Regions from separate parts of the Arthrobacter sp. TWP1-1 genome, predicted to be linked through region 2. Evidence: riboswitches for the same ligand, from Rfam matches in the RefSeq annotation. Region 2 holds a riboswitch; the other holds the start of a gene.
The links. A riboswitch is a leader RNA that binds a small molecule or an ion and turns the genes downstream of it on or off. The one in region 2 is predicted to bind cyclic di-AMP.

Region 1 (5,626 bases), on a different contig from region 2:
ATGGGGTTGACGTCATTTGCGGGAATGGCACGCAAGCGGGCGGCCGGGGTGGTTGCCTCCGGGCGGTAGCTGTTGCCGTAGCCGGGGGCATCGACATGGGAGGTGCGTGCCGCAGGGCCTGCGTTCCGGGCGACTGCCCTAGCGGCGTTGCGGACTGAGATGTGGACGTATCCGGATGCTACTGACATTGAACTACCTAAGTGTGTATGGCCGTACTCAACGGCGCGAATGCTTCCATGAGTCCTGAGCTTCCAGAACTATTTATGCCCCTCGATCGGGGCGGGCCCATAGGCCAAGACTGGTATCCGCCACTATTGCCGTGCGTGGCATCCAGGGTTGTGCGTTAGGCCTGCATTCGACAACCACACATAAACCGTCCGGTCATTCCGAGGCGGACAGTTGCTGCGGCTGCAGGATTCACTGAGTGGGTGTTCACGTAGCCAGTCTCCTACGTAATAAAGCGAACTTGCAAGTAACATAGGCTCAAAACGTCCACATTGTGGGATCGTGTACTAATTTGTGACGAACCGCACGCTGTCTTTTTGCTCTCAATCAGCGGTCAAATGACGGATTGTTTCGAACTAAATCACCCAGCTGACGTTATTGCGTGTCATAAATTTCATTGGGTTCGATTTTTGAATGAATTAGTTCAAACCACCGAAAAGCACGCCTATGATGCCCTCGCAAGTTCCCTCCTGGACTCAGCGTTCTCCCAGCATTTGCCACTATGTCACCCGTTGTTTACGTTATGCGCGTGACGTAACTGCCCTCTCCACGGACTACTTGGCCTCGTTGCGCAGCCCCTGCACCATGAATGATGGGCGCAGATCCCTGACCTGATCTCGCAGCCGGACGTTATTGCGCCGGTTCATCAAGATCAGCGCAACGAATCCGGCCACTAGCGCAACCACTGCGCCCAGGCCGAGTGACCAACGCGCGCCAAATTCGGTGGCAATCCAGCCCACTAACGGAGCCCCAATGGGTGTCCCGCCTTGCAGAACCACCATGTAGACGGCGAGCACACGCCCACGCATGGCGGCATCGGTGGTCAATTGCACCGTGGTGTTGCAGGCGTTCATGAACGTCAATGACGCCAATCCCACGGGCACCAATGCCACGGCGTACCAAAAGTAGCTGGGCATGATCGCGGCCACGGCCACGGTTATCCCGAACGCCAGCGCCCCGCCAACGATGTACAGCATCCGCATGTTCTTTCGCTTGGCCGCAAGGAGTGCGGCCGCCAATGTTCCGATGGCCATGACTGAGCCCAAGAGGCCATATTCCCCCGGCCCCAGGTGGAAAACTGTCGTGGCCATCAAGGCATTGGTGATCTGGAAGTTCATGCCGAAGGTGCCCACCATGAAGACCAGCACCATGATCATCAGCAGGTCCGGCCGCTGGCGGATGTAGCGGAGCCCCTCTCGGATCTGCCCTTTCGCCCGCGGCACCCTGACGGGAGGGATGAGTTCGTTGACGCGCATCCGCCAGAGGGAGAAAATGACGGCTGCAAAGCTGGCTGCGTTGATTAAGAATGCCGGCCCCGTACCCACCAGCGCGATAACAAGACCTGCCACACCGGGCCCCGCGAGGCGGGCAAGGTTGAACGAGGCACTGTTAAGCGCGACGGCGTTGGGAACATCCGCTTTCCCGACGACTTCGGAGACAAATGCCTGCCTCGACGGAGCGTCAAAGGCGCTTGCCACGCCCAGCAGGAGAGCCAAAGCATAAACATGCCACAGTTGTACAGACCCGGTGACCACCAAAATTCCCAACAAAAGCGCACAAAAACCCATGGCGGCCTGTGTAATCAGCAGGAGTTTGCGCTTATTGACCCGATCGCCCAGCAGTCCTGCGTAAGGCCCAAGGAACACGATTGGCAGAAATTGCAGCCCCGTAGTGATGCCGGCTGCCGTACCTGAATTGTTAGTTAGGACCGTCAATACCAACCAGTCCTGGGCTACCCGCTGCATCCACGTTCCGATATTGGAGACCAGTGCCCCCGTCACCCAGAGCCTGTAATTGAATACCCGCAACGCCCGGAACATTGAATTCACTTAGGCACTCATCTCCTGCAAGATCAGGGCCGCCTCGTGCAGCGTGGCACGCTGTGCGGGAGTCAGCGCCGCCACGCGCCTCGCCAGCCACTCCGTTCGCTTGGAGCGCGCCCGTAAGAGGGCTGCCGCTCCCGAATCCGTAACGCGCACCAGGACTTGGCGTTTGTCCTGCGGATTTTCTTCCCTGCTGACGAATGCGGCCTCGGCCAGCCCATTGACGATCCGTGTCATGGAAGGTGCTTGAATTTGCTCGCGTGCTGCGAGCTGGCCCACTGTTCGGGGTCCGTCCATGATGGCGGCAAGGACCGAATACTGACCGGGGCTGATCTCCTGCGATGCCGCCTCTGCCCGGAGCCTGCGCGAGGTGCGCATCACCGCGATCCGCAATTCGGCGGCCAATGGGGCAGCGCCGATCCCCCGCGCGGTCTTGCGTGGGGCACCCGGGCCAGGGTCCGTCGTCGAACGTTGCGGGGAAGGGTTACGCGGGGAAGGGTCAGGGGAGAAAGTTTCGGTCATCGTCGCTGCGCTATCTACATCAAAAGTTTCGTATCGTCTGCTCTCAACTCTAGATCGTTAGCATTGCTAAGTAAATGTCGATTCGCTCACCTGCTACAAAGGTTGTTACCAAAATGTGACAATGTTAGACCGTTCGGATAGTCTGACTAAAGTGCTCGCCAACCATTTACGGTTTTTGGCACCGATGGACGGTTCGCCGAGCTCTGCCGCCGCCCATCTCCCTCCACACGCATGGCAGAGACGGGGGACCCACTTTTTACGGGCCCTTCCGCATGGAAGCCCTTGGGGTTAAGCCGACGCAGTGCAGCAGTGTTATCCACTGCCATGCCGAGCGTTGGCCGGATTCTCTAATCCGTTCCCGACAGCTCACCTCGCAGGCGTAGAGAGGCAATCACATCATGACCGCTGCACCGCAGCGCGGCCGTCGCCGCGCAGAATCAGTTCGCCGCCAGTCGATCTTTGGGCTGAGTTCCGCCCGCATCTCCCGTACCGGGACCCATGCCGCCGGTTCCGCATCGTCGGCTGTCACCAAGACCGCAAAGTGCGTGGCCGCCGTGGCCGTGGTTGGTGGGCTCCTGACTGCAGGCGCCATTGCCCAGCAGGTCGGCCACACCACGGATACGAGCCTCGCTAGCCTCGTTTCCGCCGCTGAAACATCTGCGGCCCCTACGTCGATCTCGGCCTCGGATGATGCGACCATCAGTTTCCCCGGTCTCTCCGTCACCTCGGACACGAAGGCTTCGGCGCCTGCTTCGGCCACCACGGATGTCAAGGCCGCTGCCGCTGAGGTCACGCCCGTCGCGACCACGCCAGCACCAACTCCCGCTCCGGCCGTTGCTGTGGATGACCCCGCAGCAGCAAAAGCGTACGCCGCGACACAAGTGAGCGCCCGCGGCTGGGGCGCCGGCGAAATGAGCTGCCTCACCCAGTTGTGGGAACGCGAATCTAACTGGCGCACCAGTGCGTTGAATCCCGACGGCGGAGCTTACGGGATCGTGCAGTCTTTGCCAGCTGAGAAGATGGCCAGCGTTGGCGCTGACTACCTCACCAATTACGAGACCCAGATTACGTGGGGCTTGAACTACATCACGGAGACCTACTCCACACCATGCGGCGCCTGGGCGCACTCAAATGCTGTGAACTGGTACTAACTTTCAAGGAGGGGCATGGTTCGGCAGGAAGTTCTGGGCCTAGTTCCCATCCCCGGCGGCACCATCGCCATGCGAGACGCCCGTTCGGCAGTCACCCGCGATGTGGTGCTGCGCCCGTTTTCTTTGGGCCGGACCCAACTCACCCGGGCTGATTGGTCCGCAGTAATGGACAACGCCGGGACTCCACCTTCGTTGCCTCGCCTGCCTATGCATCCCCTCACATGGTTTGACGCCATCGTGTGGTGCAACGCAGCGTCAAATGTGGCTGGTTTCTCGCCTGCCTATACCGTTGACGGACGTGAGGTCCATTGGGAGGTTGGTTCCGACGGTTACCGACTACCCACCGAGTCCGAGTGGGAGTGGGCTGCCAAAGCAGGAACAACCACCCCGGTCTATGGACCGTTGGCTGACATTGCCTGGACGGCCGCAGATGCTGTCGCGGGGCCGCAGCTCGTTGCCAGCAAGTTAGCGAATAACTACGGCCTCTTCGATATGATCGGCAACGTTTGGGAGTGGTGCTGGGATTATGCGGACACGGCCCGCTACGGCGACTACAGGAGTTTACGCGGAGCCGGCTGGGACGATCCCCACTGGAGCGCACGCGCCTCCGTTCGCCGGGGCAGCGCACCCGATGCCCTCCTTGAAGATGTCGGATTCAGGGTTGCCCGCGGAGCCGTTGGAGTTGCTGGCACCTTGTCCGCGCAGGGCTGGTCGGCCGACGCCGACAAGGAACGCGCGTCCATCAAGGGGCCTCGGCCCGTTGGCTGGACCCCGTTGCGCGGCCTCTAACGTCTTCGCAACGAAAAATGACACCGATTCCGCTTTATGACACCGGGATATCGGTGTCATAAAGCGGAATCGGTGTCATTTACTAAATTCTTTAGTCCACGACGCCGTAGAGGCGGTCGCCGGCGTCGCCAAGACCCGGAACAATGTAGGAGTTCTCGTCGAGACCCTCATCGATGGACGCCAGAACAACGTGAACGTTGTCGCGATCGCCGTGGGCGGCCTCGAGCTTTGCCAGGCCCTCCGGAGCTGCCAGCAGGCAGATGCAGGTGATGTCAGCTGCGCCGCGATCAAAGAGGAACTTGAAGGCCTCGATCAGGGTGCCGCCGGTGGCCAGCATGGGGTCCAGCACGTAGACCTGACGGCCTGTGAGGTCCTCGGGCAGGCGCTCTGCGTAGGTGATGGCTTCGAGGGTTTCCTCGTTGCGTGCCATGCCCAGGAAGCCAACTTCGGCGGTGGGCAGCAGGCGGGTCATGCCCTCGAGCATGCCAAGGCCGGCGCGTAGGATCGGCACAACTAGGGGTGTGGGCTTGACCAGTCCGGTACCAATAGCGCTGGTCACCGGAGTCTCGATGTTGACCGGCTCCACACGCACTTCGCGTGTCGCCTCATAGGCCAACAAAGTGACCAGTTCCTCGGTCAGCTGACGGAAAATGGGGGACGGAGTGTTCTTGTCCCGCAGAACGGTCAACTTGTGGGCAATAAGCGGATGATCCGCAACGAATACGCGCATGAATAAAAGCTACCATTGAGCCGTGCCCAATTCCCCGAAATTCCCTAGAATCGAGACCACCACCACGGCACTTCATGCCCAGTGGATGGGCATCGCGCTCTCGGAAGCACAGCGGGCCTTGCTGACCGCGGATGTGCCGATTGGCGCCGTCGTACTTGGACCCGGTGGGGAGATCCTTGGTTTGGGCCGCAATGAACGTGAGGCGCATGGAGATCCGACGGCGCACGCGGAGGTTGTCGCGATCCGTGAGGCTGCCGCGAAATTGGGTGAGTGGCGGCTGGCCGATTGCACGCTAGTGGTGACGCTGGAGCCGTGCACCATGTGCGCCGGGGCTATTGTGCTGGCTCGAATCCCGCGCGTCGTATTCGGTGCGTGGGATGAAAAGG
Region 2 (5,626 bases):
GACGATACCGTTGGCGCGCAGCACCTTGGCCACGGCTGCCGCATCCACCGACTCATCAAAGTCGATGGTGCAGATGACGTTCGAGCGGTCCTCAGCGTTGACCACGTACGGGGTGGCGACGGCGGATTCTTCGGCCCAGGTGTACAGGCGGCCTGCGGAATCGGCGGTGCGTGCCGAGGCAAATTCAAGGCCGCCGTTGTCGTTGAGCCACTGCACCTGGTTATTCAGGGTCACCAGCGTGGACAGTGCAGGCGTGTTGTACGTCTGGTTAAGCAGGGAGTTGTCAATGGCGGTGTTCAGGTTCAGGAAGTCGGGCACCCAGCGGTTGGAAGCACCAATGCGCTTGGCGCGCTCCAGCGCGGCGGGGGAGAAAAGGCCAAGCCACAGGCCGCCGTCGGACGCAAAGTTCTTCTGCGGCGCGAAGTAGTAGACATCGCTCTCGCTCACATCCACGGCCAAGCCGCCGGCAGCAGAGGTGGCATCGATCAGGACCAGCGCACCGTCGTCGGCACCGGCAACGCGCTTGACGGGGGCTGCAACGCCCGTGGACGTCTCGTTCTGCGGCCAGGCGTAAGTGTCGACGCCGGCTTCAGCGACGGCCACCGGGCGGGTGCCGGGGGCTGAGGTGATGATGGAGGAGGCATCCAGGAACGGGGCGTTGTTCGTGGCCGAGGCAAACTTCGAGCCGAACTCACCAAAGGAGAGGTGCTGTGCCTTCTTCTCTACGAGGCCAAAAGCCGCAACATCCCAGAACGCGGTGGAGCCACCAACACCCAGGATGACCTCGTAGTCATCCGGAGCCCCAAAGAACTGCTTCAGGCCGCTGCGGACATCGCCTACGAGGTTCTTCACCGGCGCCTGGCGGTGGGAGGTGCCGAGCAACTTTGAGCCAGCTTCGGAGAGCGCAGCAACCTGTTCGGGGCGGACCTTGGACGGGCCGGCACCAAAGCGGCCATCAACAGGACGCAGGTTGGCGGGAATGGTGAGGGGCGTGGATTCGCTCACGGGTTACTCCAAAAATTAAGCGATGGAAGTTTCATTGGTTGCCAAGGGCTGTTGCCAATTCTGCCGTACATTCCGCCGATAGGGGAAAAGTGTCCGTACGGCAAGAAATATTCCTGGCCGGTGACGGTTTCCAATGGATGGTGTGGTTTCCCGGGATCGCGGCAATCAGGCTAACGTAGAGACTAAAGTCTTTGCACCAAAAACTTGCCCAAAAACAGGAGGATGCTCACGTGGCTGACTTGATCGACACGACCGAGATGTATTTGCGGACCATCCTGGAGTTGGAAGAAGAGAACATTGTTGCCCTGCGCGCCCGCATCGCCGAGCGTCTCCACCATTCAGGGCCCACTGTTTCTCAAACCATCGGACGGATGGAACGTGACGGTCTGGTCATCGTCTCAGGCGACCGCCACCTGGAGCTAACCCCGGCTGGCCGCGATAAGGCTACCCGGGTCATGCGAAAGCACCGACTGGCAGAGCGCCTGCTCTCCGACGTCATCGGCCTGGATTGGGCCTATGTACACGAGGAAGCCTGCCGCTGGGAACACGTCATGAGTGAGCGCGTGGAGCAGCGCCTCTTTGACCTCCTTGGCCATCCAGAAGAGTCCCCGTATGGCAACCCGATCCCTGGGCTCGAGGAGCTCGGAGGGCAAGTTTCCCCGCTCTTTGCTGCGGGATTGGTCACACTTGTCGACGCCATGAGCAGCTACGCTCCGGGTCAGGAAGTTGTCATCCATCGCCTGTCTGAACGTATCCAGGTTGAGCCCGAACTGCTCTTGCAGCTGGATGAAGGTGGACTGCGTCCGGGGGCGCGAATCTCGCTAGAACAAGTGGGAGAGTACATCTCTGTGCGCGTGCCAGGCATCGAAGGAGCGCTGGAGTTGCCTCCGGAAGTTGCCTCCCATGTGTTCGTTTCCATGAGCTAATCACTGCCGACTCGCAGTGATAGGCGGCTATTGACAAGACAGGTAACGGAATTATCACGTTTACCGCTTGTACCGTATAGTAAATATCTAACGCCGTAACCAAAGCGTTACCTTTGTGTGACACCGAACCTTGCCTTCGCACAATGGACTGAAAATAAACAGGCAAGGACGGGGGAACCACTTTTGGTTGGCCAAATGGCCAACCTTGGGGTGAAGCCCAATCTCTATGCATCACGTTGAAGTGACGCTTTCCATGGGAAAGCGCCACCGATTGACGCGTGCCAAGAGAATGGGGCCGGATCGAAAGCTTGACTCTCTGATCCGAATCCGACAGCTAACTTCGCAGGTGATCTATAGAGAGGCAATTAGTGTCAGAGATCAATCAGCGGGGACGCCGTAGGGCGTCATTGCCGGCAACACATGAGCTGTCAGTTCATGCAGGTAGCCGTCGCGAAGCTCTCGCAGCAGAGCGCGCAAGCTCAACCCCCAGTCTTTCCGTAGCTCAGATGCTACGTGCAGGTGTCGCTAGCGGCGCCGGGCAAAAAGTTGGCGTGGCCATGGCCGCCGCCGGCTTGGTGCTGGCGGTAACCCTGCCTTCCACTCAAGCCGTAGAAGCGCCCAGTATTCAGGCTTCCTCGGTCTCCTCAGTGGAGACTATTGTCAGCGCAGCGGCTGATGTTCCCATTACTTTCGCCGCCCCCCAGATCGGCAGCTCCCTTAATCCGGATGGCCAGCTCAAGGAAACGTTGAAGGTTGAAGCCTCCAATGTCACCCCGCAGGCCTCCAAGGGAACCCTTTCAGCCCCGCTGAAAAATCTGGTTCCAAGCTCTCCCTTTGGTGATCGCATTAGCCCCATCACGGGCCAGGTTGACGAACACCACACCGGCCAGGACTTTGCCATCGCCAGCGGCACCGACGTGCTTGCGGCCGCAGGTGGCACCGTGACCTTCTCGGGCTGGCACACCTACGGTGGTGGCAACCGTGTGGTTGTTGACCACGGTAACGGGCTCTCAACGTCCTATAACCACATGAGCAGCAATGCCGTCAAGGTTGGCCAAAAGGTTGAACGTGGCGAATTGGTAGGTTTCAGTGGCTCCACTGGCGCCTCTACCGGCCCTCACTTGCACTTTGAGGTCATCGTCGATGACGAGACCGTCGACCCCCTCGGCTGGCTTTAATTCCTCCACAGCCCACTTTTAGTTACGGATAAGTCACAAGACCGTGACCTGAACGTGACATTGGGAAAAATCTGTTGTAGATTCGTAATCGCGTCAACTTCGAATCAAGTTGGCGCCCATGCGTAGATTGCCTAGCTCTGCCACTGCACATGGTCCGTTCGTATCAATCGTCTGGCAGGGGCGGGGGAACCAATTATCGGTCTGAGCGCAATGCGCGAAGACCTTGGGGTGAAGCCGCGAAGCGTTAGTTCATGCAGAGGAAGAAATTCCTTCGCTGTTCAAATGTGGAGCGGCCGGGTGACTCCCATCCGAATCCGACAGCTTACCTCGCAGGCATTGGGAGAGGAAACCTTCTTGGCTTCAAATATTGCTCTTGGGCGCCACCGCGCCGAGGTTGCTAAGACCAGTCCGATCTCCACCCTCACGAAAGCCGTCAGTTCCAATGTCGGCGGGGTTGGTCGTCAGGCAGCTGTTATCGCAGCGGCATCAGGCTTGGTCTTGACATCCGGCATCGCAGCAAACGCGGCTACTCCCACTGTGGAGCGCGCTTCTGATGGTGCAACTACGCTGAACCTGAACACGGAAGCTGCTTCCGCGATCACCGCAGCGTCCACGGTGAAGATCTCCTTCGCCACCCCCGCAATCACCTCCACCCCGGCTCCTGTTGTTGAGGCACCGGCAGTTGTAGAGGCACAGAGCAGCGACGTTGCTCCCGCCGCAGCAGCAGAAGTTGCCGCACCGGCAGCAGAAGCAGCTGTAGCAGTAGCCGCAGCTCCGACAGTAACCACCAGCACCCCTGAGGTCGCTGCCAAGCCTGCAGTTGCAAGCGGAATTGGCGCCACAATCGCCAGCGCTGCCTTGTCGCAGATTGGCGTTGCTCAGGATTGCACCGCGCTTGCTAGCAACTCCTTGGCTGCCGCTGGAATTAACTTCCACGACTGGCCCGCTGGCTACCTGAGCTTGGGCCGCACGGTTTCCGCCGGCGAAGCACAGCCCGGTGACTTGATCTACTACGCAGATGGCGGCATGGGCATGGCTCACATCGCTGTTTACATTGGCAACGGCCAGGCCGTACACGGTGGATGGGGCGGCGGCATGACTGCTGTCTTCTCCGCCAACGTCGGTTCGGGTCCCGTTTTCATTGCAATGGGTCACTAAGAACTTTTTTGCCAAATGAACCCCGTCTTCGGACGGGGTTCATTTATTTAATCTGCACACCACGGACAAGGCTTGAATTCTAGGATTCTCACCTGAGACCTTGCTACGGCCGAGAGATAGCATGGCAATCATGAAAACTTTCGAAGGACCCGCGTGCAGGCCATAATCTTGGCGGGTGGATTGTCCCGCAGGCTCGGCGGTGTACCCAAGGCGGGGCTTTTGCTGGACGGGCAAACGCTCCTGGCTCGCACCGTTGACGCGGCAGCAGACTTTCTTGCCGCGGAGCCTGCCACATCCATTGGTGACGGGCGGCGCCCAGCTCCCATCGTCGTCGTGGGTCCCGTTGATCGTATTGCCGAGTGGCTGGCTACTGCCAAGAGCGGCGCAGCTACAGTGGCAGTGCAGGAGGACCCGCCATTTGCAGGTCCGGCCGCGGGCATTGCTGCCGGCCTGTCTGCCTTGACTGAGGATGCTGGGGACGCTGGCTACGTGCTCGTCCTTGCGTGCGACATGCCGCACGCCGGCGCCATTGTGGAGCTCCTTGCGCCGAAACTGGCAAGCTGCGCGCCGGGGGAGGGTGTCATGGCTGTTGCAGATGGCCGCAAGCAACCACTGGCCGCCATCTATCCACTCGCGGAACTGCATAACGCTGTGGGTGCGGCGCGGGCGGCGCACCGGCTGGAGAACGCCTCTGTTTTCTCCCTGATTGCTAATGTGAACATCAAGGAATGTGCCGTGCCATCCGGGCTCGCGGCCGATATCGACACTTGGGCGGATGCCCGCGCGCAAGGCATGGGCGCGGGGCCGGCCGACGCAGAAGGGCAGCAATTGGAAAATCACGACGAGGCTCTGCAGGCCTGGACAAAGAAACTCCTTGAGGCCTTTGAAATTGCAGACATTGATGTCGACGTTGACGCCGTGTTGAACCTTGCTGGCGTGGCCGCGCATTCGATCGTTCGTCCGGCTGCCCCACTGACCACCTTCGTGGCGGGACTTGCCGCTGGACTTGCCGCTGGAACGGGACAGGCCAGCGAGGCTACCGCCATGGCGGCGGCGTTGGGCTTGGCCAGGAAATTGGCAGCCGCGGAAGCGCACGTAGAGCCAGCAGCTGCCGTGCCGCCGGTCGCACCGGATGCGCAAACCCCCGCCGGGAACTAACGGTTCATGGTGACCGCCGCCAGCACGAGTCCGGCCGAGGATTCAGGAGCCGCGCTTCCCGACGCCGCCGAGGTCCGGAGCCTTCCTCACACGTGGGAGGAGGCGCGAGAGCGTGCCTGGGAGGCGGCCCTGCCGCTGCCGGCGCATGTGGTCCCGCTGGCGACGGCACTGGGACGGATCCTTGCTGAGGACGTGTTTGCG

Region 1: it holds a riboswitch for cyclic di-AMP, as region 2 does, so the genes downstream of both, ACP7B9_RS09150 (hypothetical protein) here and ACP7B9_RS16975 (NlpC/P60 family protein) in region 2, are expected to answer to the same signal.

What each region holds. Positions count from the first base shown of each region.
Region 1 covers NZ_JAFCXC010000004.1:93,214-98,839, forward strand. Annotated here, with positions in the region: gene ACP7B9_RS09135 (winged helix-turn-helix domain-containing protein) at 1-188, opposite strand, end outside; gene ACP7B9_RS09140 (MFS transporter) at 780-2,045, opposite strand; gene ACP7B9_RS09145 (MarR family winged helix-turn-helix transcriptional regulator) at 2,055-2,570, opposite strand; cyclic di-AMP (ydaO/yuaA leader) riboswitch at 2,771-2,964, shown strand; gene ACP7B9_RS09150 (hypothetical protein) at 2,969-3,721, shown strand; gene ACP7B9_RS09155 (formylglycine-generating enzyme family protein) at 3,737-4,510, shown strand; gene upp (uracil phosphoribosyltransferase) at 4,602-5,240, opposite strand; gene tadA (tRNA adenosine(34) deaminase TadA) at 5,263-5,626, shown strand, end outside.
Region 2 covers NZ_JAFCXC010000013.1:26,320-31,945, forward strand. Annotated here, with positions in the region: gene serC (phosphoserine transaminase) at 1-1,005, opposite strand, end outside; gene ACP7B9_RS16965 (metal-dependent transcriptional regulator) at 1,236-1,931, shown strand; cyclic di-AMP (ydaO/yuaA leader) riboswitch at 2,068-2,295, shown strand; gene ACP7B9_RS16970 (M23 family metallopeptidase) at 2,438-3,109, shown strand; cyclic di-AMP (ydaO/yuaA leader) riboswitch at 3,261-3,459, shown strand; gene ACP7B9_RS16975 (NlpC/P60 family protein) at 3,464-4,267, shown strand; gene ACP7B9_RS16980 (NTP transferase domain-containing protein) at 4,421-5,425, shown strand; gene ACP7B9_RS16985 (molybdopterin molybdotransferase MoeA) at 5,432-5,626, shown strand, end outside.